Regions from separate parts of the Gordonia sp. AC31 genome, predicted to be linked through region 2. Evidence: predicted binding sites of a transcription regulator. Region 2 holds the regulator's gene; the other holds the start of a gene.
What was found. Region 2 encodes HspR, which represses chaperone genes until heat shock. Its sites were predicted from a motif close to ANNTGAGTNNNNNNNACTCANNT; they were not measured.
Positions count from the first base shown of each region.

Region 1 (15,005 bases), 170 kb from region 2:
CCGGCGCACCCGCACTGCTCGGGCTTCCGGACACGACGCTGCTGGCGACCGTCATCTCGGAAGCCGAGCTGTCGTCGTCCGACGGGCACCTGGCGGTCCCGGGTCACAAGCCCTCCCTGGGTGATGCCGACGACGCGGTCAGCGCACTGGAGCGCCGGCTCGCCGACCATCCGTTCCGTGCACCCGAGGCCGATGACCTCGCCGCACTCGGCCTGGGCGCCCGAGAACTCGCCGCCGCCGAGCGCACGGGCCGAATTCTCCGTTTGCGCGACGGCGTCGTGCTGTTGCCGACCGCCCCCGCCCTGGCGATGCGCACCCTCGCCTCGCTCGATCAGCCGTTCACCACCAGCGCCGCTCGTCAGGCGCTCGAAACCACTCGGCGCGTGGTGATTCCGCTACTGGAGTACCTGGATGCCCGTGGTTGGACCCGCCGGCTCGACGCCGGGCACCGCGAGGTCGTGCGCTGAGCCGCGGGCGGTGGTCCTGTCGGACAGGTCGCCGCGTGCATCGCGGGAAGAGCTTCCGTCCGAGGCCCCTACCACACGACACCGACAAGTCGACATCAACGAATAGCATTGCACAGCAGTATGTTTGGCCTTGCCACACGTCTGGATTGGTGTACACTCGAACCTACATTCGCAGCAACGGTTCTCGGGGGAGGTGACCGTCATGCCCAGCACCGCACCACTCGCCGACCACGGCGCACCCGTGTCCCGCGCGGCCGAACTCGTCGCCGAACTACACTCGAACCTCGACGAACTACAGACCGTCGACTTGTCGTCATGCACCGACGAAGAACTGATCGACGTCGCCTCTGCCACCGAACGCGCCATCGCGCGACTCACCGTTGCCGGTGACCGGCAGATCGATCAGGTCGAGGCCCGCGACCTGCCCCGAAAAGCCGGCTGCCGCACCCTCATGCAGTACATGACACACCGGCTACGAGTCTCGAACCCGATGCGCCGCCGTAAGCAGATGGACGCCACCGCCACCCGCACCAGCCTCGGCGGCGAGGTCCTACCACCCGAACACCCCTGCCTCGCCGAGGCGTTCGCCGCGGGAGCTGTCGGCTCCGCCCACGTACAAGCCACCCTCGACGTCCTCGACCGCATCCCCGGCACCATCGACCACGACATCAAGGTCGCCGCCGAACGACAGATGGCCGAGATCGCCGAAGCCCACACCCCCGCCGACATCACCCAACTCGGTGCCCGCCTGCTCGCCCACCTCGACCCCGACGGCACACTGACCGACGACACCGACCAGAAACGACGCCGCGGCCTGTGGATCGGCCGCCAACGAGCCGACGGGACAGCCAAAGTATCGGGCACCCTGACCCCCGCACTCGCCGCCCGGCTCACCATGATGTTCGCCGTGTGGGGCAAACCCGGACTCAACAACCCCGACGACCCCGCCTCACCGTCCGGACCGGCCGGCACCGCCGACCCCGACGCCCTGGCCTCGGCAGCCGACCGCGACGGTCGCACTCTCGCCCAAACGAATCACGACGCCCTCGACGCCGCCCTGGCCGCAGGCTTCGCCGACGGCACACTCGGCACCTCGCATCGCGGCCTGCCCGTGCAGCTGATCATCAAAACCGACCTCTCCGACCTCGTCCGCGAAGCCGGACTCGCCACCACCGCCACCGGCACCCTGCTTCCCGTCCGGGACCTGATCGCGATGGCCGGTGACGTCCAGCCGTGGTTGGCGATCTTCAAAGACGCCACCGCTGTGCCGCTGCACTTCGGGCGGGGTAAACGCTTGGCCACCCGCGAACAACGCCTCGTCTCCTTCGCCCGCCCCGATGGGGAAGTGTGCTCGGCTCCCGGGTGCGATCAGCCCGCCACCCAGGTCGAGCTTCATCACGCCGAACGAGACTGGGCCAAGGGCGGACTCACCGACATCGATGACCTCGCACCCGCCTGTCCCCGCCACAACCGCATGGTCGGCGACCAACCCGGCCAGTACACCACCCGGATCGTCCGGTCCGGGCCAGACGAAGGCCGCTGCGCCTGGCGATTGAACGCCGAACCCGGCGCCCCGCCCAACCCCGAATACATCAACCGCCGACCCGACATACCCAAGCGGTTGCAGGCCCACCTGGCACAGGTGCGGCGAGAGATCCACGGACGCACCACGTCCGGCGACGAGCCACGCCCACATGACGCGCGCCGTTCATGGCTGAAAATCAGCCACGTCATCGACGTCCGACCACCCCGACCCGGACCACGCACGCCCCGGCCCTCCCTCGTCGAAGCACACCTCATGGAGTTACTCGCCACCTCGTGAAGTTCGCCGGCTCATCCGCGTTGGTCAGCGCGTGAGGACCACCTTGCCGATCGCCCCTCCGGATTCGGAGACCCGGTGCGCTGTACGAAGATTCTCGATCGTGAAACCAGCCAGTTCACGGTTGACAGTGCTGCGGATCTTGCCGGCGTCGACGAGTTCGGCGACCCGGCCGAGGATCTGGTGTTGCGAGTCGTCTTCCGGTGCGAACAACGGCTTGGAGAACATCAACTCCCAATGCCAACTCTGGCTTTTCTGCTTCAGGGGGAGGGTATCGAGACCTTCCGGCTCGTCGATGGCGACGACCTGACCGTGTACACCCATGATGTCGGCATAGGACTCGACATTTCCGTACGAGTGGGGCGAGAAGATGTAGTCCACACCGCGCGGAGCGTATGCCCGCACGTCCTCGCGCAGGCGTCTCGGGTCGACGACGTGGTGGGCACCGAGTCCTCGCGCCCATTCCTGCGACTCAGGCCGTGACGCGGTTGCGATCACGGTGAGATCAGTCAGGGTCCGGGCCAACTGAATGACCATCGAGCCGACGCCCCCGGCACCCGCCACCACGACGATCGTTCCCGAGTCCGCGGAATCGACCCGCAGCTTCTCGAACAACGACTCCCAGGCAGTGATCGTGGTCAACGGCAGTGCGGCAGCCGCGCCGAAGTCGAGGGACGACGGTTTGCGCCCGACGATCCGCTCATCGACAAGATGGAATTCGGCATTCGTTCCCGGCCGATCGATCGAACCGGCGTAGTAGACCTCGTCCCCGACGGCAAACCTCGACACCTCGTCGCCGATCCCGACGACAATCCCCGCCGCGTCGAATCCCAGAACACGCGGCGGATCGGAGTCACGCAGGCCTGCACGCACTTTGGTGTCCACCGGGTTGACCGAGACCGCGCGGACCTCGACGAGGAGATCGTGCGGACGGGGCGCCGGCACCGGCATTGTCGTCTCGGCGAACGCGCTCGGGTCCTCGACGGAGTTCGCGGCGACCGCGACCAGGGCTGTCATCTCTCGTGTCATGGCGCTAAGGTATCCACACGACCCCAGTTACCCGCAAGGGCTCCTAGTATCCAATAGAGAGCATCGAGGCCAGCGCCATGTCACTGCCGTCCCATCGCGGAGACGCCTACTCTGCGTCGTGTCCCTGCCGAGGGATGCTCGACCTTCTCGCCGACAAGTGGAGCGCCCTGGTCATCGGCGCCCTACGCGATCGACCGATGCGTTTCGGAGAGCTCCGCGTGCGGCTGGACGGGATCAGCCCCAAAGTCCTCACGGCGACTCTGCGTCGGTTGGAGACAGCCGGGATGCTGACCCGTACCGTCTATCCGGCGGTCCCGCTGCACGTCGAATACCAACTGACGGAACTCGGGGTGGACGCCGCCGGGCCGCTGGACGCATTGCGCCTGTGGGTAGAGGACAACCTCGACCGCTTCCCACATCCGTAGCCGGCGCAGACAAAGGGACCCATCCCGAAGGATGGGTCCCTTGTCATTCACGAACTCAGCCGAGTACCAACGATTCTCCGTCGGCACTGACGTTGACCGGCACCACGTCGCCGTCCCGGATGTCCCCGGCGAGCAGCTGCTTGGCGAGCTGGTCACCGATGGCTTGCTGCACCAGGCGGCGCAGCGGGCGGGCACCGTACAGCGGGTCGAATCCGCGAGCGCCCAGCCATTCCTTGGCCTTGAGCGACACCTCGAGGTCGAGGCGACGCTGTGCGAGGCGCTTCTTGAGCTGGCCGAGCTGGATGTCGACGATCGACACCAGTTCCTCCGGGCTCAGGGCGTCGAAGATCACCACGTCGTCGAGACGGTTGATGAACTCCGGCTTGAACGCCGACCGCACCGCCATCATGACGTGATCCTTGTCGCCACCCGCACCGAGGTTCGAGGTGAGGATCAGGATGGTGTTGCGGAAGTCCACCGTCCGGCCCTGGCCGTCGGTCAGGCGACCTTCGTCCAGCACCTGCAGCAGCACGTCGAACACGTCCGGGTGGGCCTTCTCGATCTCGTCGAACAGGACCACCGTGTACGGACGACGCCGCACCGCCTCGGTCAGCTGGCCGCCGGCCTCGTACCCGACGTAGCCGGGCGGAGCACCGACGAGCCGTGCCACGCTGTGCTTCTCGCCGTACTCGCTCATGTCGATGCGGACCATTGCCCGCTCGTCGTCGAACAGGAACTCGGCGAGCGCCTTGGCGAGCTCGGTCTTACCGACACCGGTGGGGCCGAGGAACATGAACGAGCCGAGCGGCCGGTTCGGATCCGCGACGCCCGCGCGGGCACGACGCACCGCGTCGGACACCGCCTGCACCGCATCCTTCTGACCGATGACCCGATGTCCCAGTTCCTCTTCCATGCGCAGCAGCTTGGCGGTCTCGCCTTCGAGCATGCGTCCGGCCGGGATTCCGGTCCACGCCGACACGACCTGGGCCACGTCGTCGGGTCCGACCTCCTCCTGCAGCATCACGTCCTGCGACGGATCCGTGCCGGTCTTCTCGATCGCGGCCTCGAGCTCCTTCTCCAGTCCGGGGACACGGCCGTACCGCAGCTCGGCGGCGCGTCCGAGATCACCGTCGCGCTCGGCGCGATCAGCCTCGCCGCGAAGCCTTTCCAGCTCCTCCTTGAGGTCTCGGACCGCGTCGATCGCGGTCTTCTCCGACTGCCACCGGGCGGAGAGCTCGTTGAGCTTCTCCTTCTGGTCGGCCAGTTCGGCGCGCAGCTTCTCGAGCCGCTCCTTCGACGCCGCGTCGGTCTCCTTCTGCAAGGCGACCTCTTCGACCTCGAGACGGCGGACGATCCGCTCGACCTCGTCGATCTCGACGGGGCGCGAGTCGATCTCCATCCGCAACCGCGACGCGGCCTCGTCGACGAGGTCGATGGCCTTGTCGGGCAGGAACCGCGAGGTGATGTAGCGATCGGAAAGCGATGCGGCAGCGACCAATGCGGAGTCGGTGATGCGCACGCCGTGGTGCACCTCGTACCGGTCCTTCAGGCCGCGGAGGATGCCGATGGCGTCTTCGACCGACGGCTCGCCGACGTACACCTGCTGGAAGCGTCGCTCGAGTGCGGCGTCCTTCTCGATGTACTTGCGGTACTCCTCGAGGGTGGTGGCACCGACCAGCCGCAGCTCGCCACGGGCGAGCATCGGCTTGATCATGTTGCCGGCGTCCATCGCGGAATCGCCTGTCGCACCGGCTCCGACGATCGTGTGCAGCTCGTCGATGAAGGTGATGACCTGTCCGGCCGAACCCTTGATCTCGTCGAGCACGGCCTTGAGTCGCTCCTCGAACTCGCCGCGGTACTTCGCACCGGCGACCATCGAACCCATGTCGAGGGAGATGACGGTCTTGTTGCGCAACGACTCCGGCACGTCGCCGGCGACGATGCGCTGCGCGAGACCTTCGACGATGGCGGTCTTGCCGACGCCGGGCTCACCGATGAGGACCGGGTTGTTCTTGGTCCGCCGGCTGAGCACCTGCACGACGCGCCGGATCTCGGTGTCGCGGCCGATGACCGGGTCGAGCTTGCCCTCCCGGGCGGCCGCGGTCAGGTCGGTCGAGTACTTCTCGAGAGCCTGGTAGGTCGATTCGGGATCCTCGGAGGTGACCCGTGCGCTGCCGCGCACGGCGACGAACGCCTCGCGCAGGGCCTGCGGAGTCGCACCGAGGTTGTGCAGCAGTTTGGCGACGTCGGAATCACCGGTCGCCAGGCCGACGACGACGTGCTCGGTCGAGACGTACTCGTCGTCGAGTTCACCGGCCAGCTGCTGAGCTGCGGTGACGGCCGCGATCGATTCGCGGGATAGTTGAGGCGTCGAGCTGGCGCCGGACACCGTCGGCATGCGATCGACCAGAGCCTGGGCCTGCGCACGAACGCTCGACGGGTCCACGCCCACCGCTTTGAGCAGCGGCGACGCTATGCCGTCGGACTGATCGAGCAGTGCCACGAGGATGTGGGCCGGTCGCACGTCGGGGTTGCCAGCACTGGCCGCCGCCTGCACAGCAGAACTCAATGCTTGCTGCGTCTTGGTGGTGGGGGTGAAGCTGTCCACTCGCGTGCACCTTTCTCTTAAGTCCAACAGGCTCAAGTATGAGCCATACGCGGTCTACAACGCCAACAGAGTTGAGTGCATTCCGCTCAAGGCGGAAGTTTTTGTGACATAGCCCACTTGCTCCAGGATGTCGGGCTGGCGATTCGCCGCCCTCCAGCCGTCCAGGCTCGGAACCCGACGCCACAGACTCTCCGGAACGCGACAAACCGATCCGCAGTATTGAACGACGCACAAGTCGGGCGCCTATTCTTGAGCCTGATGTCACAGCTTTCACGCGACAAGAAGAAGCGCCGCGCCCAACGTAAGCGCAAAAACGAGTCCGGCAACGGCAACCACTCAAACGTGGTACCGCTCTTCGGTTCAGCAACGCGACACCTAGCTCCCAAAGCATTCGAGTCGTGGCTCCGCGCCGAAGTCTTCCCGGACGACGAGGAGGCGGTCACCCACATCGGGGCGTACGCGTTCATCGTGCTCGACGCCATTGAGCAGGTGAACCCCGGTTTCGATCCGCTCTCCTGGACTGCCGACGACGTCGATGCCATGGTGTCGATGCTCAACCACATCGATTCGAATCAAGGGCAGGACGCCAAACCGCTCGCCATCGCGATCGAGACGATGCGCCGTTACCTGATGGAGACCGGCATGTGGCTCGGCACCGAATCCGTATCGGCCTACGCCGCCGAGCAGTTCGCACTTGCCGCCGGGCTCGAGTTCCAGACCACAACCATCGAGGAAGTCGACGAGGCCACCGAGCGCGGTGCCCTCCTGGAAACGCGGCCCCTCCGGCGGGTCACCGAGCTGTTGGACTGGCTGGGTCCGCACCGCCCCACCACGCAGAGTCGGTGGCTCAAACCGGCCGATGCCCGCGACCTCGCCCGCCGGCTCGACATCGACTTCCCCGCTCACGTCAAGAGCATGAGCAACGTCGCGTCGTTGCATGACCTGTGGGAGTTTGCCCAGGCCCTCGATATCGTCGAAGCCAACACCTCGAGCGCACGTCCCGGGCGAGCCGCCCATCTGTGGCGGGAAGAGCCCCGGATCGACGTGCTGCGGGTGGGACTCATCGCATGGGTTCGGTCCGGCTTTCCTCGGGAATACAACCCCGACATCGACTTCTCGTCGTCGGTGATCGGCGTGGTCGTCAGCGGACTCGGCGATTCACCGCTGAGTATCGCCGAGATCGACGCCTGGGTCCCCAAGCTCGGACTCAGCGAGTTCTTCGTCGAAGCAATCCATCGTCGGCTCGAGTTGTACATCGACGAAGGCTGGCTGACGCTCGAGGGCGACAGGTACGTCGTTCCCGTCGCGTTACGCCCTGCCGTGGTGTCTGCGCTCCCCCTGCCCGGACCTCCGCAGGACTAGAAGTGGCCGGCGGCGCAGGGATCCGCTGACATCCGCAGTGCGGGATCGGTAACGGAATCCAGCACACATCCCGCACTCTGCACATCTGTTCGCGCAATATGGATTGAGTGACCACAGACAACTCCACCGGGCCGGTGATCTTCATCCTCTTCGGGTCGACGGGCGACCTCGCCAAGCGGATGGTCCTGCCGTCGCTGTACGAGCTCCACCGCCGAGACCTGCTCCCCGACGGCTGGCAGCTGATCGGCAACGGCCGTGGCGACCGGACCGACGACGAGTTCCGGCAGCACGTGAAGGACGCCATCGAGGAGTTCGGTCCGGACGGGTCGGTGTCATCGGACGAATGGGAAGCGTTCGCCGAGACCATCCGATTCGCCGGCGGCGGGTTCACCGTCGACGACCCCGGCCGTCTGCCAGAGGTGATCGACGCGGCCCGTGACGCCGTCGGCGACGGTGCTCAACTGGTCCACTATCTGGCCCTCCCACCGACCACCTTCGTCCACTACACGAAAGCCATTGCCGCGCACGATCTTGCGAAGGGATCCCGAGTCGTCTACGAGAAGCCGTTCGGAACGTCCCCCGACGGCTTCCGGACTCTCGACGAGGCGGTTCACGAATCCCTGGACGAGAAGCAGATCTACCGGATCGACCACTTCCTGGGAAAGGAGAGCACCCAGAACCTGCACGTCCTCCGGTTTGCCAACGGGTTGTTCTCGGGAGTGTGGAACCGCGAGCACGTGGCGGAAGTCCAGATCGACGTCCCGGAAACCCTCGACATCGCCGACCGCGCCGAGTTCTACGACGCCACCGGCGCATTCCTGGACATGATCGTCACCCACCTGTTCCAGGTGGCGGCCGAAGTCGCGATGGAACCCCCGGTGTCGCTCGGCGCCGACGACCTGCTCGACGCGCGGGAGTCGGTCATCGCGGCGTTCCGGCCGCTGGACCCCACCGAGGTGGTCTTCGGCCAGTACGAGGGGTACCGCGACACCGACGGCATCCCCGCGGACTCCACCACCGAGACGTTCGCGGCCGTGCGTCTGTGGGTCGACACCGACCGCTGGCACGGCGTCCCGTTCCTGCTGCGGACCGGCAAGATGCTCGACCACAGCTCCCAACGACTCAGCCTCGTGTTCCGCTCCCCCGCCGACGGTCCGCTGACCGATACCCCGAAGGACGGCACCGTGCTGACCTTCGATCTGGCCGGCGACGGTGCCATCGATCTGGCGGTCACCGTCAAGGAACCGGGTTCGGGCACCGACCTCTCCGTCGCCCACATGACCGAACAGCTCGACGAGGTGGCCGACGGCCTGTCGCCCTATGCCCGACTCATCGTCGACGTGCTGCGCGGCGATCGGTCGCTGTTCACCCGGCCCGACGGTCTCGCCCACGTGTGGGAGGTGGCCGCACCGGTGCTGGCGAATCCGCCTGCACCGCAACCGTATGCGGCCGGATCGACCGGCCCTGCGGCCGCCGACGACCTGTGCGGCGGGTCCGGCTGGATCTGAACGCGGACATGAGATCCGGTTGTGGTTTGTCCCGGCTTCCGGCACAAACCACAACCAGATTCCGCAGCGCTCAGTTCAATCGCCCAGGCGCCGGTCGAGATTGATGGCCGCGCTGATCAGCGCGAGGTGAGTGAACGCCTGCGGCATGTTGCCCAGTTGTTCGCCGGTGAGTCCGACCTGTTCGGCATAGAGTCCGAGGTGATTGGCGTGGGTGAACATCTTCTCCAGCGCCAGCCGGGCGTCGGCCAGGCGGCCGACCCGGGTGAGTGCTTCGACGTACCAGAACGAGCACAGGGAGAACGTTCCCTCGGCGCCGTCGAGGCCGTCGTGCCCGCCGTCGGTGTCGTACCGGAACACCAGGGAGTCGCTCACGAGCTCTTCCTCGATCCGCTCGAGCGTGCGGAGGAACCGATCATCGGTGGGCGACAACAACTTCACGGCGGGGATGAGCAACAGCGCGGCGTCGAGCCGATCGGAGTCGAGCGTCTGGACGAAGGCCCCCACGTCGTCGTTCCAGCCCCGCTCCATGATCTGCAGGAAGATGTCGTCGCGGGCCTTCATCCAACCGGCGACGTCGCCCGGTAGACCGCGCTGACGACTCATCCGGATCATCCGCTCGAGGGCCACCCACGACATCACTCGCGAGTAGACGTAGTCCTGCGGCTTGCTCCGCACCTCCCAGATGCTCTGGTCCGGACGATCCCAGTTGTCGACGAGCCATCCCGCCACCGTGCACAGATGCGTCCAGGACCCGTAGGAGATCCCCGGTCCGTACTTGTTGTACAGGTACACCGAGTCGATGAGCTCGCCGTAGATGTCCAGCTGGAGCTGGTCGGCGGCGGCGTTTCCGACCAACACCGGCGAGGTCTGCCGGTAACCCTCCCAGTGGTCGAGTTCGGTCTCCTTCGGCGGCGGATCCCCGTCGACGGTGTACATCAACCGCAGCGGTCCCAGATCCCCCGCTTCGTCGGCGCCATCGTCGAACCGGCAGGTCAGCCAGTCCATGAAGGCGCCCGCCTCGTCGGTGAAACCCAGCCGCAGTAGCGCGTAGAGCGTGAAGGCGGCATCGCGGATCCACACGTAGCGGTAGTCCCAGTTCCGTTCGCCGCCGATCTCTTCGGGAAGCGCGGCGGTCACCGCGGACACCACCGCCCCCGACGGTTCGTGCGTCAGTAGTTTGAGCGTGAGCGCCGACCGGTGCACCATCTCCCGCCACCGGCCCGTGTAGGAGGAGCGCGAGACCCAGTCCTGCCAGAATGCGACCGTCGCGGCGACGACCGCGGGAGAACTGTCGTGGTCGAGCATGTCGGACCCGATGGGGTCGGGGGCGAGGACGAAGGTCACGCACTGACCGGTCTCGACGGTGAAGTGGGCCTGTGCATCCCGGTCGTCGACGGTGTCGACATCGACCGTCGACGCGAGATGCAACACCAGATCGTCGGTCTCGAAACGGAGTCGGCGTTCGTCCTCGACGACGACGGTGTGCGCCTGGCGCCCGTAATCGAACCGCGGCGCAACCGTCACGCGGAACTCCACGGAGCCGCGCACGCAGGAGACCCGACGGATGATCCGCGTGCGATGGTCGGGATCGTGCGGGCGCGCGATCGGCATGAGGTCCTGGACCTCGGCGACACCGTCCTCGCTCAGGAAGCGGGTGACGAGCACGTTGGAGTCGGGGAGGTAGAACTGCCGCGTGGTGACCTCTCCGTCGATGGGTTCCACGGTCCAGGCACCGCCGCGGCGGGCGTCGAGCAACGAACCGAACACACTCGGCGAGTCGAACCGCGGACAACAGAACCAGTCGATCCGCCCGTCGACTCCCACGACGGCCGCGGTACGCAGGTCCCCGATGACACCGTGGTCGGCGATCGGCAGATAGTCACCGGTGGCGTCGGCCGTCGTCGCGCCGTCGCATCGAGCCGTCGCAGCCGCGTCCTCGCCTGACTCGGAAGGGGTGCTCATGCCGGCCATTCGGTGCCTGCCTCATCTCGGATGGGCGACCGGGTTCCCCAATACGCCGGTCTGAAACCCGCCGATACCGGACACTCGACAGCGATCGACCCTCGACGGAAGGACAACGGTGCCGACAAGCAGCGTGGACACGAGCATGACCGACGACGCCGCCAACGTCTTCGCCGACGCCAAGGCCTACGCCGACGAGCCGCGACTGCACGCCGCGATGGCCCACCTGAGGGCACACAATCCGGTACCGCGTGTCGACCACGGCCCCTACCGGCCGTTCTTCGCGATCACCAAGCACGCCGACATCATGGACATCGAGCGCGACAACAACCTGTGGCTGAGCGAACCGCGTCCGGTGTTGACCACCGCCGCCGCCGACGATGTGGCACGTGCTCAGCTGGAGTCCGGTGCCGGACTGCGCACCCTTATCCACATGGACGACCCGCACCACCGCAAGGTCCGCGCCATCGGCGCCGACTGGTTCCGTCCGAAAGCTCTGCGCGACCTACAGACCCGCGTCGACGAGCTTGCGAAACGCTACGTCGACCGGATGCGCGACATCGGACCCGAGTGCGACTTCGTCGAGGAGATCGCGGTCGGCTTCCCGCTGTACGTGATCCTGTCGCTGCTGGGCCTCCCCGAGGAGGACTTCCCGCGAATGCACCAGCTCACGCAGGAACTGTTCGGCGCCGACGACGTCGAGTACCGGCGCGGCGCGACGCTCGAGGAGCGGATGACGACGCTGCTCGACTTCTTCGCGTACTTCAGCGAACTCACCGCATCACGCCGCGCGCACCCCACCGACGACCTGGCGTCCGCCATCGCCAACGGCCTCGTCGACGGCGAACCGCTGTCCGACGTCGACACCGCGTCGTACTACGTGATCGTGGCCAGCGCCGGGCACGACACCACCAAGGACGCCATCTCCGGCGGCCTCCGGGCGCTCATCGAGAACCCCGGTGAACTCGAACGACTTCGACGCGAGCCCGAACTCGTGGGGACCGCGGTCGAGGAGATGATCCGGTGGACCACACCGGTCAAGGAGTTCATGCGCACCGCTGCCGAGGACACCTCGGTGCGAGGTGTGCCCATCGCCAAGGGCGAATCCGTCTATCTCGCCTACACTTCGGGCAATCGGGACGAGGAGGTCTTCGACGACCCGTTCACCTTCGACATCGGCCGGTTCCCCAACAAGCATCTGTCGTTCGGCTACGGCGTCCACTTCTGTCTCGGCGCCGCTCTGGCCCGGATGGAGATGCGGAGCTTCTTCGCCGAACTGATCCCGCGGCTCGACTCCATCGAACTGGGCGGGACGCCAGAACTGGCCGCAACAGTGTTCGTCGGCGGTCTCAAACACCTGCCGATCCGGTATTCACTGCGCTGAGCTGCGCTCCGGCCTTCGCACCGGACAAGCGTTGTGCCGGTGCGTCATTCCGACAGCCGACAGACCGCGGTCCACGTCGGTCGACGGCGCGCCCGGTGGCGGCACCTCGCTTACCATCGTTGCTGTCCGGCCACTACCCCGAGGAGTAGTTGTGCACGAGCTCACCAAGGGCTCCAAGACCACCCTGAGCACGACCGCGCACCTCGTCGAGTTCGCGAGCGCGTCGCCCGACGACGTCGACCTCATCGCCGTGCTCCTGACGGCCGGCGACCGGGTCCGCACCGACGACGACCTGATCTTCTTCAACAACCCGGCTTCCTCTGGCGTTCGGCTCCGAGGGTCGACTTCGTGTGCAGTCGACCTGACGTCGGTGCCCGCCGACGTCGAGCGGATCGTCGTCGCGGCGAGTACCGAGGCGCAGCACAAGACATTCGAACAGATCGGTTCGCTGACGGTGACCATCTCTGGTTCGGGCACGTGGACGTTCACGCCACCGGATCCCGGAACCGAGACCGTCCTGCAGCTGGTGGGGTTCTACCGCCGGAACGGACAGTGGAAGCTCGACGCCATCGGGCAGGGCTACAGCCAGGGGCTGGCGGCATTCGCCACCGACTTCGGGATCACCGTCGACGACGAGCCGGAGCAACAGCCCGAGCGCGTCGCTTCGTCGGCAGGCGCCGCCCCAGTAAACACTGGGCCCCAACAGGTTTCGGGGTCACCGCCGGTCAACATGACCAAGGTCAAGGTCTCCATCACGAAGGACTCCCGCGACAAGACCGCGTCGATCGACCTGCGCAAGGGAGCGTCGGACTGGGTTCTGACCGTGGGCCTCGAATGGGACGGGCGGGGCGCGGAGTACGCGGCCGACGGTCGGGTGACGAAGTACGGGAAGGGCGACCTCGACGTGTACTTCTTCTGCCGCGACGAAGTCGCGCATCAGTACGTGGTCATCAGCGGCGAGAAGGGGCACCGGGGCGACCTGCGCAGTTGGCCCTTCATCGAGCACCATGGTGACAGCCGCGGTCCAGGGCGAGGCAACAAGCCCGCCGTCGAGCAGGTCACGGTCCTGCCGAAGGAGAACGGCGATCTCCTCGTCAACGTCTACCAATCCGTCGACAACGGGGCCGGCGCCATCGACAAGTTCGGCAGGCCCAGAGTGGCGATCCGATACGGCAGACCGGGCAAGGACGGTCTGCCCGGGCGGGACAGCGACGAGATCCTCATCCATGTCGGCAACGGCAAGAACTCGTTCTGGGCGACGGTCGCACACATCGACGTCCAGGACGGTGTGCTGAAGGTCGACGGGACAACGCGCTACAGCAAATTCTTCTCCGAGCGGATGCCCACTCTCGACCGCACCGGGAAGTGGGTGCGCAGCGCCAAGGAGGCGCCGACCGGACGCAGCAAGAAGGCGAGCGGTTCCGGGCTGGACCGCTACGACGGTGAACTCTGACCGTCGAGAGGTCCGATTCGGTTTCGGCTGTTCACCTTTCGACGGCCAGATCGACACGCTCGTCGTAGAAGCAGATGAGGTCCCGGACGGGCTCGGCGTCGGTGAGCGGATCGGTGTAGGTCCATGCCACGTCGGGGATGACCTCGTCGCCGACGACGGCCGACCAGTAGGTCGCCTCGCCCTTGTACGCGCACACCGTGACCGTGTCCGACGGCACGAGCAGATCCATCCGGACGTCCTCGCGCGGCAGATAGTGTCGGGGCGGCAGATGGGTTTCGAGCAGCAGGGTCGGGCGTCGGCTGTCCGCCAGGACCGAACCTCCCACCGTCACCACGACATGTCTGCCGGTGTCGAGGCAGTCGATGCGCTGGAACGGATCATGCGGGTGGCCGATCGCCTTCTGGTCCTCCTCGCGCCACTCGTCGAAGGACGACCAGTCCAGCAGGACGTGGCCGGCGAGATCGGCATCGTCCGGACGGAACGCGGCGCCGGCCAGCGTCCGTTCGCCTGCCGCGATGTCGCAGGTCGTACCGGGCGTCGTGTGCACGTCGAAGGGATCGACCGGTGTGAGGATCGGCCCGTGGTCGTCGGCGGCGTCGACTGACTGTGCATCGGTCAGCGGCGCAACGACATCGGAGACGGGCACCGCGTAGCATCCGACCACCCGGTAGGGCTCCCACACCTGGATGGCCCTCGCGGAGTCGACGACAACTTCTCCGTCGACCAGCGCGCGCACCCGTCGCCGCATGTCCGCCCAGCGCAGTGATCCCAGCTGGGACATCGTGAACTCGTCCATCGACGTGGCCATGGTCCGATCGTCCTCCCGTTACGCCGTGCGCGCCAGGCCACATCGGGCTTCTCGCAGTTCGCCGGTGGTGCTTGGTCAACCGTTCGGTGGGTTGCGGAAATCTCGTCCACCTCAGCTCCGTGGAAGGGCGTATAGCAGTAACCGCTTCGAGACTCCACCGCACCGCTCGACGAGACCCCG
Region 1 covers NZ_JAUZVK010000005.1:81,454-96,458, forward strand. The annotation lists gene selB (selenocysteine-specific translation elongation factor) at 1-467, shown strand, start outside; gene Q9R39_RS07945 (DUF222 domain-containing protein) at 670-2,289, shown strand; gene Q9R39_RS07950 (zinc-binding alcohol dehydrogenase family protein) at 2,314-3,315, opposite strand; gene Q9R39_RS07955 (helix-turn-helix domain-containing protein) at 3,450-3,740, shown strand; gene clpB (ATP-dependent chaperone ClpB) at 3,796-6,348, opposite strand; gene Q9R39_RS07965 (hypothetical protein) at 6,607-7,710, shown strand; gene Q9R39_RS07970 (glucose-6-phosphate dehydrogenase (NADP(+))) at 7,818-9,218, shown strand; gene Q9R39_RS07975 (glycoside hydrolase family 15 protein) at 9,294-11,189, opposite strand; gene Q9R39_RS07980 (cytochrome P450) at 11,326-12,564, shown strand; gene Q9R39_RS07985 (TerD family protein) at 12,716-14,017, shown strand; gene Q9R39_RS07990 (DUF427 domain-containing protein) at 14,049-14,825, opposite strand.
Region 1: a site for HspR is predicted at 6,418-6,440, ahead of clpB (ATP-dependent chaperone ClpB). Genes of this name have one in related genera too.

Region 2 (15,005 bases):
GGCCTGCGGCCGGAACCTCAGAGCGAGTTCTCGGCCGCGGCGAGTATCTGTCGCCGAAGGGTCGACGAGGTGTTGGGCAACCACATCGCGCGGACGGGTGCGAACGGCGGATCGGTGAACTCGACGATCCGGATGCGGTTGACGTAGATCCAGCCGGGTTCATTGGTGACGAATGCGCACGCGTCGGGGTGTGCGATCACCGCCGTGTGCGGGGGCGTCCCCAGCAGCGTCGACAGGATGATCTTCGGTTCGAACCCGGCACGCCGACACATGCCGACGAGGATGTCGGTGTACTCGTACTCGTGCTCGGGACCCCAGACGACGATCTCGTAGCCGGCGAGGTCGGCCATGTCGACCCGGTCGTGCGCGGCCAGCGGGTGATCGGCACGCACCGCCAGACGCAGTTCGTGTTGTGTCGCGATCGTGGTGGCCATGTCCGGCGGGGCCGCCACGCCTCGTCCGAGAGCCATGTCGATGGCTCCCGACAGCAACTCGTCGCGAATGAGTTCGGCGAAGACCGGCCGTACCGTGATCGGCACCGACGAATCGGCGAGCACCACCGGCTCGATGATCCGGAAGACCTCGGAGGAGGCGAGGTCCGGGGCGTGACCGATCACGAACGGCGCAGGCGAGCCGGCGTCCACCCGTCGTACCTGCGTCGCGAGCTGCTCGCCGCCGGCCAGCAACGGCACCGCACCACGGTAGAGCGCCTCACCGGCGGGCGTCGGCGTGAGGCTTCGGCGCGACCGCGAGAAGAGCTCCACCCCCAGGTGTCGCTCGAGTTCGCGGATCGCCGAGGAGAGCGCTTGCTGGCTGATGAACAGGTCATCCGCGGCGACACGAAGGCTGGGCGCCTCCATCACGACGACGAACATCCGCAGTCGTCGGAGGTCGATATCACGTAGTCCGGGCTCCCCGGGACCATTCATCAACCATCTCCTGTCAGTTATCCCGATTGATGTGATTGTAGGTTGACCATCGAGCCAATATGCTGAATTCCGCGAGGCCAGGTTCGCGCCGGCCACATCGCATTCGGACTACCTGCTGGGGTCCCTCCCGCGGAGGGGACGGGAGGACCCCAGCAGGAGGCGGCTGATCGGGCCCGATCGGCACGACCGTCTCAGCGCGCATCAGATCGACGGCAATTCTGCCGATTCTTCCATCTTTCGCTCCGTTGGGTCATATCGCGGATTTCGAGAAGAAACGATCTTTAATCGTCCTCTAAACTCCGTAACGTGTGTTCGACGATTCGTCGTCGCGACATGCATGCGCGTCACGCGCATCACGAGTGAAAGAGGATGCGGCCATCGAGCACCGACAACGCGGAGACCAGGATGAACGGCCCGCCGCTCGTTTCCGGGCTCTTCGCCACGGACCGGCCACCGGTGAGATATCCGGCCATCATCACCTTTTCTACGACAACGCCGATCACGTCCTCAAACAGGTCCGGATGCGCGAATGGCATGTCCGCGTCACCATCGCCGTACTGGTCGCGGTGTGCGGGGCGCTCGGCACGATCGCCCTCTTCACGCCGAGTGGCACACAGGGATCCGTCCCGCGCTCGATCGCCCTCGGCATCGTCGTCGCCACCACGATCCCGATGGCTCTCGTGGTCAGCCGGGTCCACCTCGGCGTGATCTGGTGGACCAAACAGTCGTCGATCAGGGGGTTCAACACCCTGTTCGTCCTGTGGGCCGACGCTGTGCTGACCGTCGCGATCCTGGCGATCTCCGACATCATCCTGGCCCAGTTCTGCGCCGTGATCTTCGCCGTCATCGGGTCATATGTGGCGCATTTCGTCCGGTCCCCGGTCGCGTACGCCCACATGATCTACTCGAGCATCGCGGTCTGCGCGATGGGCCTCGTGTCATGGGCAGATGGCACTCCGGTGTTGAACGTCCTGTTCACCACACTCGCATTGTTGGTCGTCACCAATGGCACCACGGCCCTTCATCGCAGTTACACATCTGATTTCCAGCGATCGCTGAAACATCAGCTCATCATGGCGAATACCGATTCGCTCACCGGATTGCTGAATCGTCGCGGCTTCATCTACGCGACGACGACAATGCTCCGTCGCAGCCCCGCCCACCCGTTCGCCTTGGTCACCGCGGATGTCGACCGGTTCAAGGCCATCAACGACGAACACGGTCACGCGATGGGTGATGACGTCCTGGAGCGGGTCGCGGCGATTCTGCAAGGGGCCACGGACGAGAAGGCCATCGCCGCGCGACTCGGCGGTGACGAGTTCGCGATCGCGACGCTCGCCGACGAGACCTCGGTGCGCGCGCTCGCCGAACGCATCCGCGCGCGGCCCATCACGATCCCCGGTGGTGCGACCGCGACGATGAGCCTGGGCATCGCCGTGGGTGTCACACCGGGCGGCCACATGTCCGCCGACGACGCCGACGCCTTCGTCCGGCACGAGTTCGACGTCGCCGACGACGCGCTTTTCGCCGCCAAGGCCGCAGGCCGCAACACCTACGTGGTGGCGGGGCGCATCGCCGCCCCCCGGCCCACCGGAGGACGCCCGGCTACAACAGCACGCCCGGGTTCAGCAGACCGTCGGGGTCGAGAGCCTGCTTGATCCGAGCCGTCAGTTCCATGACGTCGGGCCCCACCTGGTCGGGCAGCCAGCCCTTCTTCAGCCGTCCCACCCCGTGCTCGCCGGTGATGGTGCCGCCCAACTCGATCGCGAGGTCCATGATCTGACCGAAGGCGACCTGGGCGCGTTTCGCCTCGTCCACGTCGGCGGGGTCGAAGACGATCAGCGGGTGCGTGTTGCCGTCGCCGGCGTGGGCGATCACCGAGATCATCACCCGGTTCCCGGCCGCGATCTCGGCGACACCGTCGATGAGGTCGGGCAACGAGGGCAGCGGTACGCCGACGTCCTCGAGCAGCAACGATCCGAGCTTCTCCACCGCCGGGATCGCCGCGCGGCGGGCCGCGGTGAACGCCTCGCCCTCGACGGGGTCGTCGGTCGCGAAGACCTCGCCGGCGCCGTTCGTCTCGAACGCCTTCCGGATGAACTCGACCTCGGCCGCGCCGGCCGCACCCGGGGCGTCGGACTGGGCGACGAGGAGCGCCCCGGCCTCCCGGTCGAGGCCCATCCGCAACAGGTCCTCGACGGCGTTGATCGCGACCGAGTCCATGAACTCGAGCATCGCGGGACGCATGTCCCCGGTGACCGCCAGCACCGCCCGGCTGGCGTCGTGCACCGAACCGAACACACCGACGACGGTGCTCGCGGGGCCCTGGGGTGGCAACAGCCGCAGGGTGACCTCGGTGATGATCCCGAGCAGCCCCTCGCTGCCCACGAACAGCTTGGTCAGCGGCAGGCCCGCGGAGTCCTTGAGCTGTTTGCCGCCGACGCGTACCGCCCGGCCGTCGGCGAGCACGACCTCGAGGCCCAGGACGTAGTCCGTGGTGACGCCGTACTTGACGCAGCACAGTCCACCCGCGTTGGTGGCGACATTCCCGCCGATCGAGCAGATCTCGAACGACGACGGGTCCGGCGGATACCACAGCCCCGACGCGGCGGCCGCGGCCTTCACCTCCGAGTTGAACAGTCCGGGTTGGACGACGGCGGTGCGCGTCGCCGGGTCGACGTCGATGTCCCGCATCTTCTCGGTGGACAGCATGATCGCGCCGTCGACCGCCGTCGACCCGCCCGACAGACTGGTACCTGCACCCCGCGTGATGACCGGGACACCGTTGGCGGCACACCAGCGAACGGTGTCCTGCACTTCGGCGGTGGTGGTCGGCCGAACCAGTGCGAGCGGGGTGCCGGCCGTCGGATCGGCGGCACGGTCCTGCCGGTAGCCGGCCAGGATGTCGGCGTCGGTGACCACCATGCCGTCGGGGAGGGAAGCGGCCAGCGAACTCGGGTCGACACTCATCTGTTCAGAGTATTCGCAGACCGAACGACCACGGTTTCAGATTGATACATGGCCGGAAACGCCGGGCACCGCGACAATGAGCGACGTGAACGATTTCAACGCGACCGTCATCAACGAGTTCCGCTCCAACAACGGGCATGTGGACACCGCCGGCTTCGGCAAGAACCTCGTGCTCCTGCACACGCTGGGCGCCAAGTCCGGCGAGCCGCGGATCAGTCCCCTGTTCGCCCTGCCCGACGCCGACAGCTGGCTGGTCATCGGCTCGTACGCCGGTTCGCCGAAGGCCCCGGCGTGGGTGCACAACCTACGGGCCCATCCCGAATCGGTCGCCGTGGAGGCGCCGGCGGAGAACGGCGTCGAACGGCTCGACACCGCGGTGACCGAAGTCGAGGGTGACGACTGGGAACCCGCGTGGCAGAAGTTCATCTCGGCATCCGAGCAGTTCCTGAAGTACACCGAGACCGCGCAGGGCCGGCGGTTCCCGATCTTCCGGCTGACACCGGCTCGCTGACCCGGCGGTTACCGCCGTCGGCCCTCGAACGCCACTACCCTGGCAGGGTGTTCGAGGTTGGCGAGAGCGTGGCCGGCTTCACCATCGACGACTTCCTCGGTGGCGGGGCGAGCGCAGATGTGTTCCGGGTCCATCGCGCCGGCGATGACGGGGGCCCGTCGTGCGATGAGCCGCTGGCCCTGAAGGTCCTGCACCCGAACGCGTCCGACCACGCGCGGGTCCGGGAGCGCTTCGAGCGGGAATTCGGGATCGCGTCGCTGCTCGATCATCCGCACATCGTGCGCATGATCGAGCACGGCGAGATCGCCTCACCGCGCGGGTCGCTCGGGCCGCGGCACCTGCCGTCGATGTGGCTGACCATGCAGTACATCGGCGGCCCCGCGGCGACCGCACTCGTCCCCGAGCGCGGCGACGAGCCGGACATGGACACCATCCTGCGGGTGGCGATGCAGATCGCCGATGCGCTGGATCATGCGCATTCGCAGGACATCCTGCATCGCGACGTCAAACCCGCGAACATCCTCCTCTCCCGCACCCCGCGATCTGTGGGTACACCCCTCGACGCCTACCTCTCGGACTTCGGGATCGCCCAGTTCCTCGACGACACCCGTCCACTCGCGCGCAACGGTCGTGTGCAGGGTTCCATCGGCTACGCCTCGCCCGAACTACTGCAGGCCCAGAAGCTCACCCCCGCAACCGATTTCTACGCATTCGCGTGCACGCTCGTCGAACTCATCACGGGCACACCACCGTATCCGCGGAACACCGCTTTCGCGATCACCTATGCCCACCTCAACGACGACCCGCCGAAACTCACCCGACGCCGCCCCTGGCTGCCATCGGCGATGAACTCGATCTTCGCCAAGGCGCTGGCGAAGTCACCGGAGGACCGGTATCCCTCGTGCACCGCCCTCGTCGAGATCCTGACCAGGCTCATGCGGGACGTGCCCGTGCCGGAGTCGCCGCAACGTTCGACGTGGTGGCCCCGCGGCCGGTGAGCGGTCAACCCGCCGCGTCATCGATCGCATAGACACGAACAGCGGTGTCGCGGAAGATCTTCCGCAGAGCCTCCGAACCCCACTGGGACACACAGTCGACGAGCGCGCCGACCAGCACGTCGACCGCGGCGTTGGGCCGATCGATCGGATAGTTGGACCCGAACATGATGCGGTCCGACCCGAAATGGGTGACGATGTGCTCGACGAAGGGACCGATCATCTCGGCGAGCGTGGCCTGACCGCCGATGTTGCCCCACCGTTCGTGACCGTAACCCAGTATCGGCATCGCCAGACCCGACAGTTTGACGACGACGTTGCGGTGGTTCGCCAGGGTCGTCATCCGTTCTCGCCACAATCGCCAGATGTCCGCGCGCGCTGCGGCTGTCGCGCCGGTGCGGACACCGACGGGACCGAAGACCCCTGCCGGGATGCCGAAGTGGTCGAGGACGATCGTCGTGTCGGGGTACTCCCGGGCCAGCAGGATCACGTCGTAGAGCTGATGGGAGTACACCGACGCCTCGAAGACCAGATCGCGGCTCGCGAGTTCGGCGAACCCCTCGAGGAACGCCGTCGAGGACAGCAGGTTGTCGGTGTCCCCGCCATCGCGGACGCGCGGATCGGGATGTCGGGACGCGACGATGCGGATGCCGCGGAACCGCGGCGAGGCCGCGAACTGTTCGTCGAGCATGGTCGCGAACGTGCGGGTCCGCGGATCGCCGTGCGAGATGACGGCGCCGAGGCGGGGGGTACCGGCCTGGCCGAACGGCAGGCTCTCGAGATATCGGGTCTCCTCGACGGCGGTGCTGTCCACCGGTGGCTCCGCGGCGTCGGCGACCTCGCGGCGCCAATGCGACTCGACGTGCACCACCGTGTCGATCGGTACCCCCACCACGGTCGGCACCAGCGCCGCATCGGTGGCGTACTGACGCGGCTCGTAGGCCCGGGCCACGGTGCGCGGGGTCAGGATGTACTCGCGGTCGGCGCGCGAGACCACGAGCGGAAACACCCGGTCGCCCAAGGTGGGGACGAACCCGTACAGCCGCGACGCCCGCGTGGCCGCCCACGGGGTACGCCGCGGGTTCCAGTGCTGCACATGGGCATCAACGATGCCCGTGAGGACCCCTTCGAGGGACGTCATCCCCGTACCTTGCCATACCTCATCACTGTCCGACATGGGATGCCGGATCCTGAATTGTGACGTGTTGAAGGACTAGTGTGGGTCTCTTGAACCGGGTGGGGAGACGAGCCGCGACGGAGGTGTGATCTTTTCGAGATGGCGACACATACGCGCCACGCGCTGCATCAGCTGCGGACGGCTGTCAATCGACAGCCCGACCGGTTCGTCACCAACGTCTACACCCGGATGTTTGCGATCGATCCCGACCTGCGTGACCTGTTCGGGGTGTCGATGGCGGCCCAGCGAGTGGCCTTCCATCGGGTCATCGACCATGTGCTGGAAGCGATCCCGGCCGAGTCGGGTCACGCCGAACTCGTGGAGTTCCTCGCGCAGCTCGGACGCGACCATCGCAAGTTCGGAGTCGAGCCCGAGCATTACCACGTGATGTACGCCGCCCTGATGGGCGAGTTCGGCAGCCTCATGGCCGGTTACTGGGACGCCGAGACCGAACAGACCGTCTCGCAGGCGATGATGCTGGTCACCGGGGTCATGCGGGGCGCGGCCGAGAGCGCGACCCATCCTGCGCGCTGGACCGCCGAGGTCGTCGAGAAGTACCGGATCACCCGGGACCTCGCGGTCGTCCGGCTTCTCGCCCACTCGCCGCTGACGTTCAACACGGGCCAATACCTCGAGGTGCACACCCCGCAATGGCCCAAGCAGTGGCGCAATCTCTCCCCCGCCATCCCGCCCAACCCGGCCGGTGAACTGGAGTTCCACGTGCGTGCGATCCCCCGTGGAACGGTCAGCACCGCGATCGTGAGCGAGACCAGCATCGGCGATGTGTGGACCCTCGCCCAGGGGCACGGGACGCTGCACGTCGACCGCGACAGCAAGGTCCTCATGGTGGCGGGCGGGACCGGGCTCGCACCGCTGCGGGCGTTGTTGATCGAGATGTCCATGCGCGCGGATTCGCCGGAGACGCACATCTTCTACGGCATGCGCTACCCGGGCGAGCTGTACGACCTGACCGTCCTGCGCCGCATCGCGTCGACCAATCCCTGGCTGCGGGTCACCGCCGTGTCCCAGGAGGAGAGCGATCCGTGGTGGATCAACGCGGTGGCGACACCCGCCGAGCTCGGCATCGACCACGAGATCGGCACCCTCGCCGACGTCGTGGCCCGGTCCGGTGACTGGCAGGACCGCCAGGTGCTCATCGCCGGCTCACCGCAGATGATCGAGAACACCCGACGCACGCTGATCATCGCGGGCGTCCGGGCCAGCCGCATCCAGCACGACCCGGTGTTCTGACCCGGTACCGGAGTTGGCTCCCCCGAACCGGTTGCGCCTCAGGGGACTTCGAGGCTCGGCTCGCCGCCGGCCGGAGCCGTGACCGTTTCGGTCTCGGTCACGGTGTACGTCTCGGGAGCCGACTCGGTCACCGTCTCCGTTCGAGTGACGGGACGCGGGGTGCTGGTGACCGTCGTCGTGCGGACGGAGGTCTCCGTCTCGGTCTCGGTGACCGTCGCCTCCTGGGTCGAGGTGACCGCTGCCGGTGTCTCGGTCACGGTGACGGGCGCGGGTTCGGCGACCGTCGACTCGGCGGTGAGGATCAGCGTCATCCCGACGGCGGCCAGGAACACGGCCGCGCCGATGGCGGCGCCGACGAACCACCAGCGACGTCCCGTGGACGTCCGCGGGGCGACGGGGGGTGCTGCCGCGGCGACCACCGCGGCATCGGCCGCACCGAGGGCCGAGGCCAGCGCCGGGTTGTCCGCGACGGTGACCGGGCGTTGCGCCGCGTACTCGAAGGCCGGCGCGATGCCGGGGAGTTGCGCGCCGGGGCCGACCACGATGACCGACGTGATGTCACGCCCGCGCGGCAGGCGGGTGACCGCCGTCGCGAGCCGGGTCGCCGCGTCGGGGTCGGTGACCGAGGCGATGTCGCCCGGCGCGAAGTCGGTCGTGCCGAGGACGGCGCCGGAGGACGTGTCGACGGTGGCGAGGGTCGTGCCGGCGGCCGGCGCGGCATCGCGATCCAGGTCGACGACGGCCACCACCCCACCGCGCGTCGCATGCGTGCACGCGATCTCGGCGAGTGCGGCGGCATAGCCGGTGACGACGACCTTCTCCGTCCACGACGGCCCGGTGCCGGCGCCCGGCGCGAAGGCCCGAGCCAGGTGGTCGCGGACGTCTGCGCGGGACGCCGAGATCCCGATGCGGTCGACCTCCACGGGGACGGAATCGACGAGTTCGAGGATCGCGGCCTCGGCACCGGCCGCCGACGCGTCCGGAAGGTCGACGAGATTGCTCGCCAGGACGTGGCCGTCGGCGTCGCGGACCACCGAGCTGATCTGGTCGTCGACGACGGAGATACCCAGGACCACGAACCCTGGCATCGGACCGTTTGCCGGTACCTCGGACATGGTTCACCTCCCGTCGCCGACCTTGCTGTGGCGTTCTGACCCGCAAGCCTAGCGGCTCGCCTGCGGTCCTCGTACACCCGGCTGTGCAGGTACACCGACTCAGATGGGCTCCGCGGGATGCTGCGTGTAGGCGGCGTCGCGCACCGCCTCGTCGGTTTCCAGGCCGGCGCCCAGGGCACCGCCGACGGTCGCGAGGGAGCACGTCAGCCAGGCGACCTCCAGATAGTCGGTGAAACCGGCCGGGTGGCCGAGCGTCGCACCGAAGACCTGCGGCACCACCAGGCACAGTGCGCCGAGGGCGGACAATACGAACAGCGCCGCGTAGAAGGCGCCGACGCCGAGGACCACCGTGATCACGGTGACGATGTTGAACAGCGCCACCTGTTCGCGCGTCTGACGGGAGGTGCCACGTTCCCACAGGTCGGCGCCGATGATCAGCGTCGCGGTGATCGCGATGATCGAGCCGAGCGCCACCCCGGTCAGGCGAATCCCACCGAAAGTGTCTGCGAGAAGCCAGATGTCGGCGGTGACGAGTGCGAAGACCCCGGCCGCGATCGCCCCGGTGAGGGCGCGGGTGAGGCCGAGTGCCAGCCGCCACGGGCGGTTGGCGCGCACCATGCCGGTGAGCAGACGCAGGTTCCCGGTCAGGACACGCGCGGTGAACGCGGTGCCCGCCTCGTCGACGTCGGTCCCGAGTTGGCGCACGCGATGGCGCAGCGCCGACCGCGCCGGCGACTTCTGGTGACCGCGGAGGTCGTCGGCGTCGGCACCGAGGAGTTGACCGACGAGTCCGGTGATGATGCCGCGGGCCCGCTGCCGCACTCCGGTGGCGCCGAGCGCCGGCACCGAGAGGACCGCGACGCCGTGCACTGCGTTGGCATGCGCGACGACCGGACGTTTGCCGACGTGTAGCGGCAGGTCGGTCAGGCAGAGCACCAGATCCCACTCGTGTTCGAGCAGAAGATCTCTTGTGGCGTCGACGATCTCGGCGTCGCCGGCCGGCGGCTGTACGACGCCGGCCTCGAGGAGATCCAGCTGCCAGCGCGCGCCAGGGAAGGTCGTCTGGATGTGGTCGGTGAGGTCGGCTTCGATGAGCTTGCGGGCGAGGTCGATCGCCTGGCCCGGCGCGGCGACGATGCCGAGGACGACGACGGGTTCATCCGAGGTGCCGGGCTCGGGGAACGACTCGGGGGAAGAGGAGTCCATCAAGGGTAACGGTCCGGCTCAGGCGAACCGGGCCGCGAGGGCCCGCAGGGTGCCCTCGATCCCCTTGCCGTTCTTCTTGTCGTAGCCGATGAGTTCCATGATCTTCGGTACCCGGAGCGTCGAGTAGTCGAAGGTCTCGGTGACCGCGGTCGTGGTCGGTGACGTCGACTCGAGTTCCCACCGCCAGCGGTGCCCCATCGGGTGCTGCCATTCGACGACCCGACCGGGTTCGAAGTCGGTGACGGTCGAGGTGATCTTGTACGGCACGCCGTACTGCTTCATCCCGACGCTGAAACGCGCCCCACGGGTCAGCGTCTCGGGCCCGTCCACAGGGGTGTCGCGGACCGTGCCGGAACCGTCGAGCTCCGGATGCCGATGCGGATTCGACACGAGCGCGAACACATCGGCGGCCGGGGCGTTCACGACGACCCGGCGCGAGACCTTGTGCGGGCCGGAGTCGACGGTGGTGACGGGTTCAGAAGCCATACGCTCAACGTTACGCACGTCCGTGGGCTCGCGTCGAAACCAGGTCAGTCGGTGGTGCGTTTGCGTCGCGGCTGCCAGACGACCAGGGCGTTGGTGCGCGGCACCGGGACGAGTTCGCCGCCGCGGCGGGTCCGCGACGCTTGCACCTCGTCGGTCAGCTCGCGCACGCGGTGCTGGAGTGCCTCGACCTGATTGCTCAGGTCGATGATGCGTTTGATGCCCGCGAGGTTGACGCCTTCCTCCTGCGAGAGACGCTGGATCTCGCGCAGGAGTTCGACGTCGCGGGACGAGTAGCGGCGACCACCGCCACTCGTCCGTTGCGGGGTGACCAGGCCCAGGCGGTCATACGTCCGCAGGGTCTGGGCGTGCATGCCGGCGAGTTCGGCGGCCACCGAGATCAGGAAGGTCGCGCCGTCGCCGTCGAAGTTGCTCGCACCGGCCATGACTCATCGCCCCCAGTCCGCCCGCGGGTCGAAACCGCTTGCCCGCTCGGCCTGGTCGTAGGCGCGCATCGCCTCGACCGCGGCCTCGTCGAGCTTGTTCGGAACCGCGACCTTCACGGTGACGAGCAGGTCGCCCGCCCCGCCGGAGCGCTTGGGCACTCCACGACCGCGCACGCGCAGCGTGCGGCCGTCGGTGGTGTTCGGCGGGATCTTCACCCCGACCGAACCCTCCAGGGTCGGAACCGAGACCGTCGCTCCGAGAACGAGTTCGGAGATCCGCACCGGCAGCTGCACCCGAAGGTCGTTGCCGCTGCGGGTGAACTGCTTGTGCGGGGTCACGTGCACGACGACGTAGAGGTCACCCGACGGGGCGCCACGACGACCGGCCTCGCCCTGCCCGGCGAGCCGGATGCGTTGACCGTCCTCGACGCCGGCGGGGATCCGGACGTTGATGGTGCGCGCGCGGACCTTCACGCCGCTGCCGTCGCAATCGGTGCACGGGTCGTCGATCCGCGACCCGGTGCCCTGGCAGTCCTGGCAGGGCTCGCTGAATCCGAACGCGCCCTGGTTGCGGCTCACGAACCCGGAACCGTTGCAGTTCGCGCACACCCGCGGACTGGTCCCGGGCTTGGCGCCCGAGCCGTGGCAGGTGGTGCAGGGTGACGGACTCGTCACCCGCAGGGGGACGGTCGTGCCGAGCGCGGCGTCAGAGAACGAGAGCGTCGTCTCGGTCTCGAGGTCCTTGCCACGACGCGGCCGGCTCGCCGTCGAAGTACGTTGCGTTCCGCCGCCGCGGTTGAACAGGCCGTCGAAGATGTCGCCGAAACCGCCACCGCCGCCCCCGGTCTGCGCCCCGCCGAACAGATCGCCGAGGTCGAAGTCGCCACCGCCGCCGGTGGTGTAGGTGGTTCCGCCGCCGGGGAAGCCACCCGGGAAGCCGTTGCCGCCGCCGCGGAATCGTCCGCCGGCGAACATGGCGCGTGTCTCGTCGTATTCCTTGCGCTTTTCGGCATCGCCGAGGACGCTGTGGGCTTCGGACACGCGCTTGAAGCGCTCTTCGGCCGCGCTGTCACCCGGATTCGCATCAGGATGCAGCTCGCGCGCGAGCTTGCGGTAGGCCTTCTTGATCTCTTCAGCCGAAGCGTCAGAAGCAACGCCCAGGTCCTTGTAGAAGTCGTGTTCTAACCACTCACGTTGTGGTGCCACCAGACGTCACCTCCTTGAGTTCTGTTGTCTGGATTGAAGTTTCAGTTGGGGCCACCTGCTCCCTGAGGTGCGAGCAGACCACCTGCTCCCTGAGGTGCGAGCGAAGCGAGCCACGAAGGGTTCGTCGCCCTTCGTGGCTCGTCGCTTGCGCTCCTCGCACCTCAGGGATCAGTGGTGAGTTCGCCCACCCAGGATCGAGCGACGGTCGTTCTATTGTGCACCGGGCGCGTCGCCCGCGGGAGCGGGATCGGTGACCGTCACCATCGCGGTGCGGATCACCTTCTCGCCCAGGCGGTAGCCGCATCGGTACACCGATCCGATCACCGGATGTGCCCCGGTACCGTCGTGCTGCACGGCTTCGTGGAGTTCGGGATCGAACTCGTCACCCGCCGCACCGAAGGCCACGAGACCTTCGGCGGCCAGCACACCGGTCAGCTTGTCGGCGACCGCACGCAGCGGACCGCTGTCGAGGTCGCCGTGCTCGCGTGCACGGTCGAGGTCGTCGATGATCGGCAGCAGCTTGTCGATCAGGATCTGCTTGCCGTAGGCGACCGACCCCTGCTTCTCCTCGGCGGCACGCCGCCGGAAGTTGGCGAACTGGGCGCGTTCGCGCTGCAGGTCGGCCGTCAGCTCGGCGACGCGGGCATCCGGCTCGTCGGCTGCGGTGTCGGCCTGCGACTCGTCCGTCTGGGACTCGTCGACAACCGGTCCGGCGTCGGCCGGGCCGGGGCCGGCGGCCGGCTCGTCGCGCACCTCACCCGTCTCCGGGTCGATACGACGACGGTCGGTCACCGTCACCGGCTCCTCGCCGGACCCATTCGACGAATGGGCTCCTGCGGTCACTTGTTCTCCTTCGAGTCGGCATCGTCGACGACCTCGGCGTCGACGACGTCGGGATCGCTGTCGGCCGCGGCGGACTCACCGTTGGGGGCCTCGGCAGCGGCGTTGGCGTAGATCGCCTGGCCGAGGGCCTGCGACTCCTCCGACAGCTTCTCGATCGCGGACTTGATCGCCGCGGTGTCGTTGCCCTTGAGCGCTTCCTGCGCCCCGGCGACAGCCGCCTCGACCTTCTCCTTCAGCTCCGCCGGGACCTTGTCCTCGTTCTCCTTGAGGAACTTCTCGGTCTGGTGGACCAGCGACTCCGCCTGGTTGCGGGTCTCGGCCTCCTCGCGACGCTTGCGGTCCTCGTCGGCGTGCGCCTCGGCGTCCTTGATCATGCGGTCGATCTCGTCCTTGCTCAGGCCGGAACCGTCCTGGATGCGGATCGAGTTCTCCTTGCCGGTGCCCTTGTCCTTCGCGGTGACGTGCACGATGCCGTTGGCGTCGATGTCGAAGGTCACCTCGATCTGCGGGACACCCTGCGGCGCCGGGGCGATGCCGCCGAGCTCGAAGCTGCCGAGCAGCTTGTTGTGCGAGGCGATCTCGCGCTCACCCTGATAGACCTGGATCTGCACCGACGGCTGGTTGTCCTCGGCGGTCGTGTAGGTCTCCGACCGCTTGGTCGGGATGGTGGTGTTGCGCTCGATCAGCTTGTGCATCACACCGCCCTTGGTCTCGATACCGAGGGAGAGCGGGGTGACGTCGAGCAGCAGCACGTCCTTGACCTCACCGCGGAGCACACCGGCCTGCAGTGCGGCGCCGACGGCGACGACCTCGTCCGGGTTGACGCCCTTGTTGGGCTCGCGGCCACCGGTCAGTTCCTTCACCAGGTCGGTGACGGCCGGCATACGGGTCGAACCACCGACGAGCACGACGTGGTCGATGTCGCCGACAGAGATGCCCGCATCCTTGATGACGGCCTGGAACGGTGCGCGGGTGCGCTCCAGGAGATCAGAGGTGATCTTCTGGAACTCGCTGCGTGAGAGCTGCTCGTCGAGGAACAGCGGGTTCTTGTCGGCGTCGACGGTGATGTAGGGCAGGTTGATCGAGGTGCTCTGGGAGCTCGAGAGTTCGATCTTGGCCTTCTCGGCAGCCTCGCGGAGACGCTGCAGGGCCATCTTGTCCTTGGTCAGGTCGATGCCGTTCTGGCTCTTGAACTTCTCGACGAGCCAGTCGACGACGCGCTGATCCCAGTCGTCACCACCGAGGTGGTTGTCGCCGGAGGTCGCACGGACCTCGACCACGCCGTCGCCGATCTCGAGCAGCGAGACGTCGAAGGTGCCGCCACCGAGGTCGAAGACCAGGATGGTCTGTTCCTTCTCACCCTTGTCGAGTCCGTAGGCCAGGGCGGCCGCGGTCGGCTCGTTGACGATGCGGAGCACGTTGAGGCCGGCGATCTGGCCGGCTTCCTTGGTGGCCTGACGCTGCGCGTCGTTGAAGTAGGCCGGGACGGTGATGACCGCGTCGGTCACGTCCTCACCCAGGTACGACTCGGCGTCGCGCTTGAGCTTCATGAGCGTGCGCGCGCTGATCTCCTGCGGGGTGTACTTCTTGTCGTCGATCTCGACGGTCCAGTCGCCTTCGCCCATGTGGCGCTTGACGGAGCGGATGGTGCGGTCGACGTTGGTGACCGCCTGGTTCTTGGCGGGCTGACCGACCAGCACCTCGCCGTTACGCGCGAACGCGACCACCGACGGGGTGGTCCGTGCGCCTTCGGCGTTGGCGATGACGGCGGCTTCGCCGCCTTCGAGCACGGCCACCACCGAGTTGGTGGTACCGAGGTCGATTCCAACAGCACGAGACATGTTTGGCTTCCTCCTAGTTTGCGGGTGTGCAC
Region 2 covers NZ_JAUZVK010000005.1:249,618-264,622, forward strand. The annotation lists gene Q9R39_RS08705 (LysR family transcriptional regulator) at 18-929, opposite strand; gene Q9R39_RS08710 (hypothetical protein) at 1,283-1,465, opposite strand; gene Q9R39_RS08715 (diguanylate cyclase) at 1,451-2,587, shown strand; gene Q9R39_RS08720 (FAD-binding oxidoreductase) at 2,535-3,899, opposite strand; gene Q9R39_RS08725 (nitroreductase/quinone reductase family protein) at 3,985-4,410, shown strand; gene Q9R39_RS08730 (serine/threonine-protein kinase) at 4,458-5,408, shown strand; gene Q9R39_RS08735 (amidohydrolase) at 5,413-6,546, opposite strand; partial or broken gene Q9R39_RS08740 (FAD-binding oxidoreductase) at 6,670-7,833, shown strand; gene Q9R39_RS08745 (hypothetical protein) at 7,872-8,948, opposite strand; gene Q9R39_RS08750 (hypothetical protein) at 9,048-10,154, opposite strand; gene Q9R39_RS08755 (SRPBCC family protein) at 10,173-10,640, opposite strand; gene Q9R39_RS08760 (heat shock protein transcriptional repressor HspR) at 10,685-11,083, opposite strand; gene dnaJ (molecular chaperone DnaJ) at 11,087-12,289, opposite strand; gene grpE (nucleotide exchange factor GrpE) at 12,500-13,132, opposite strand; gene dnaK (molecular chaperone DnaK) at 13,129-14,973, opposite strand.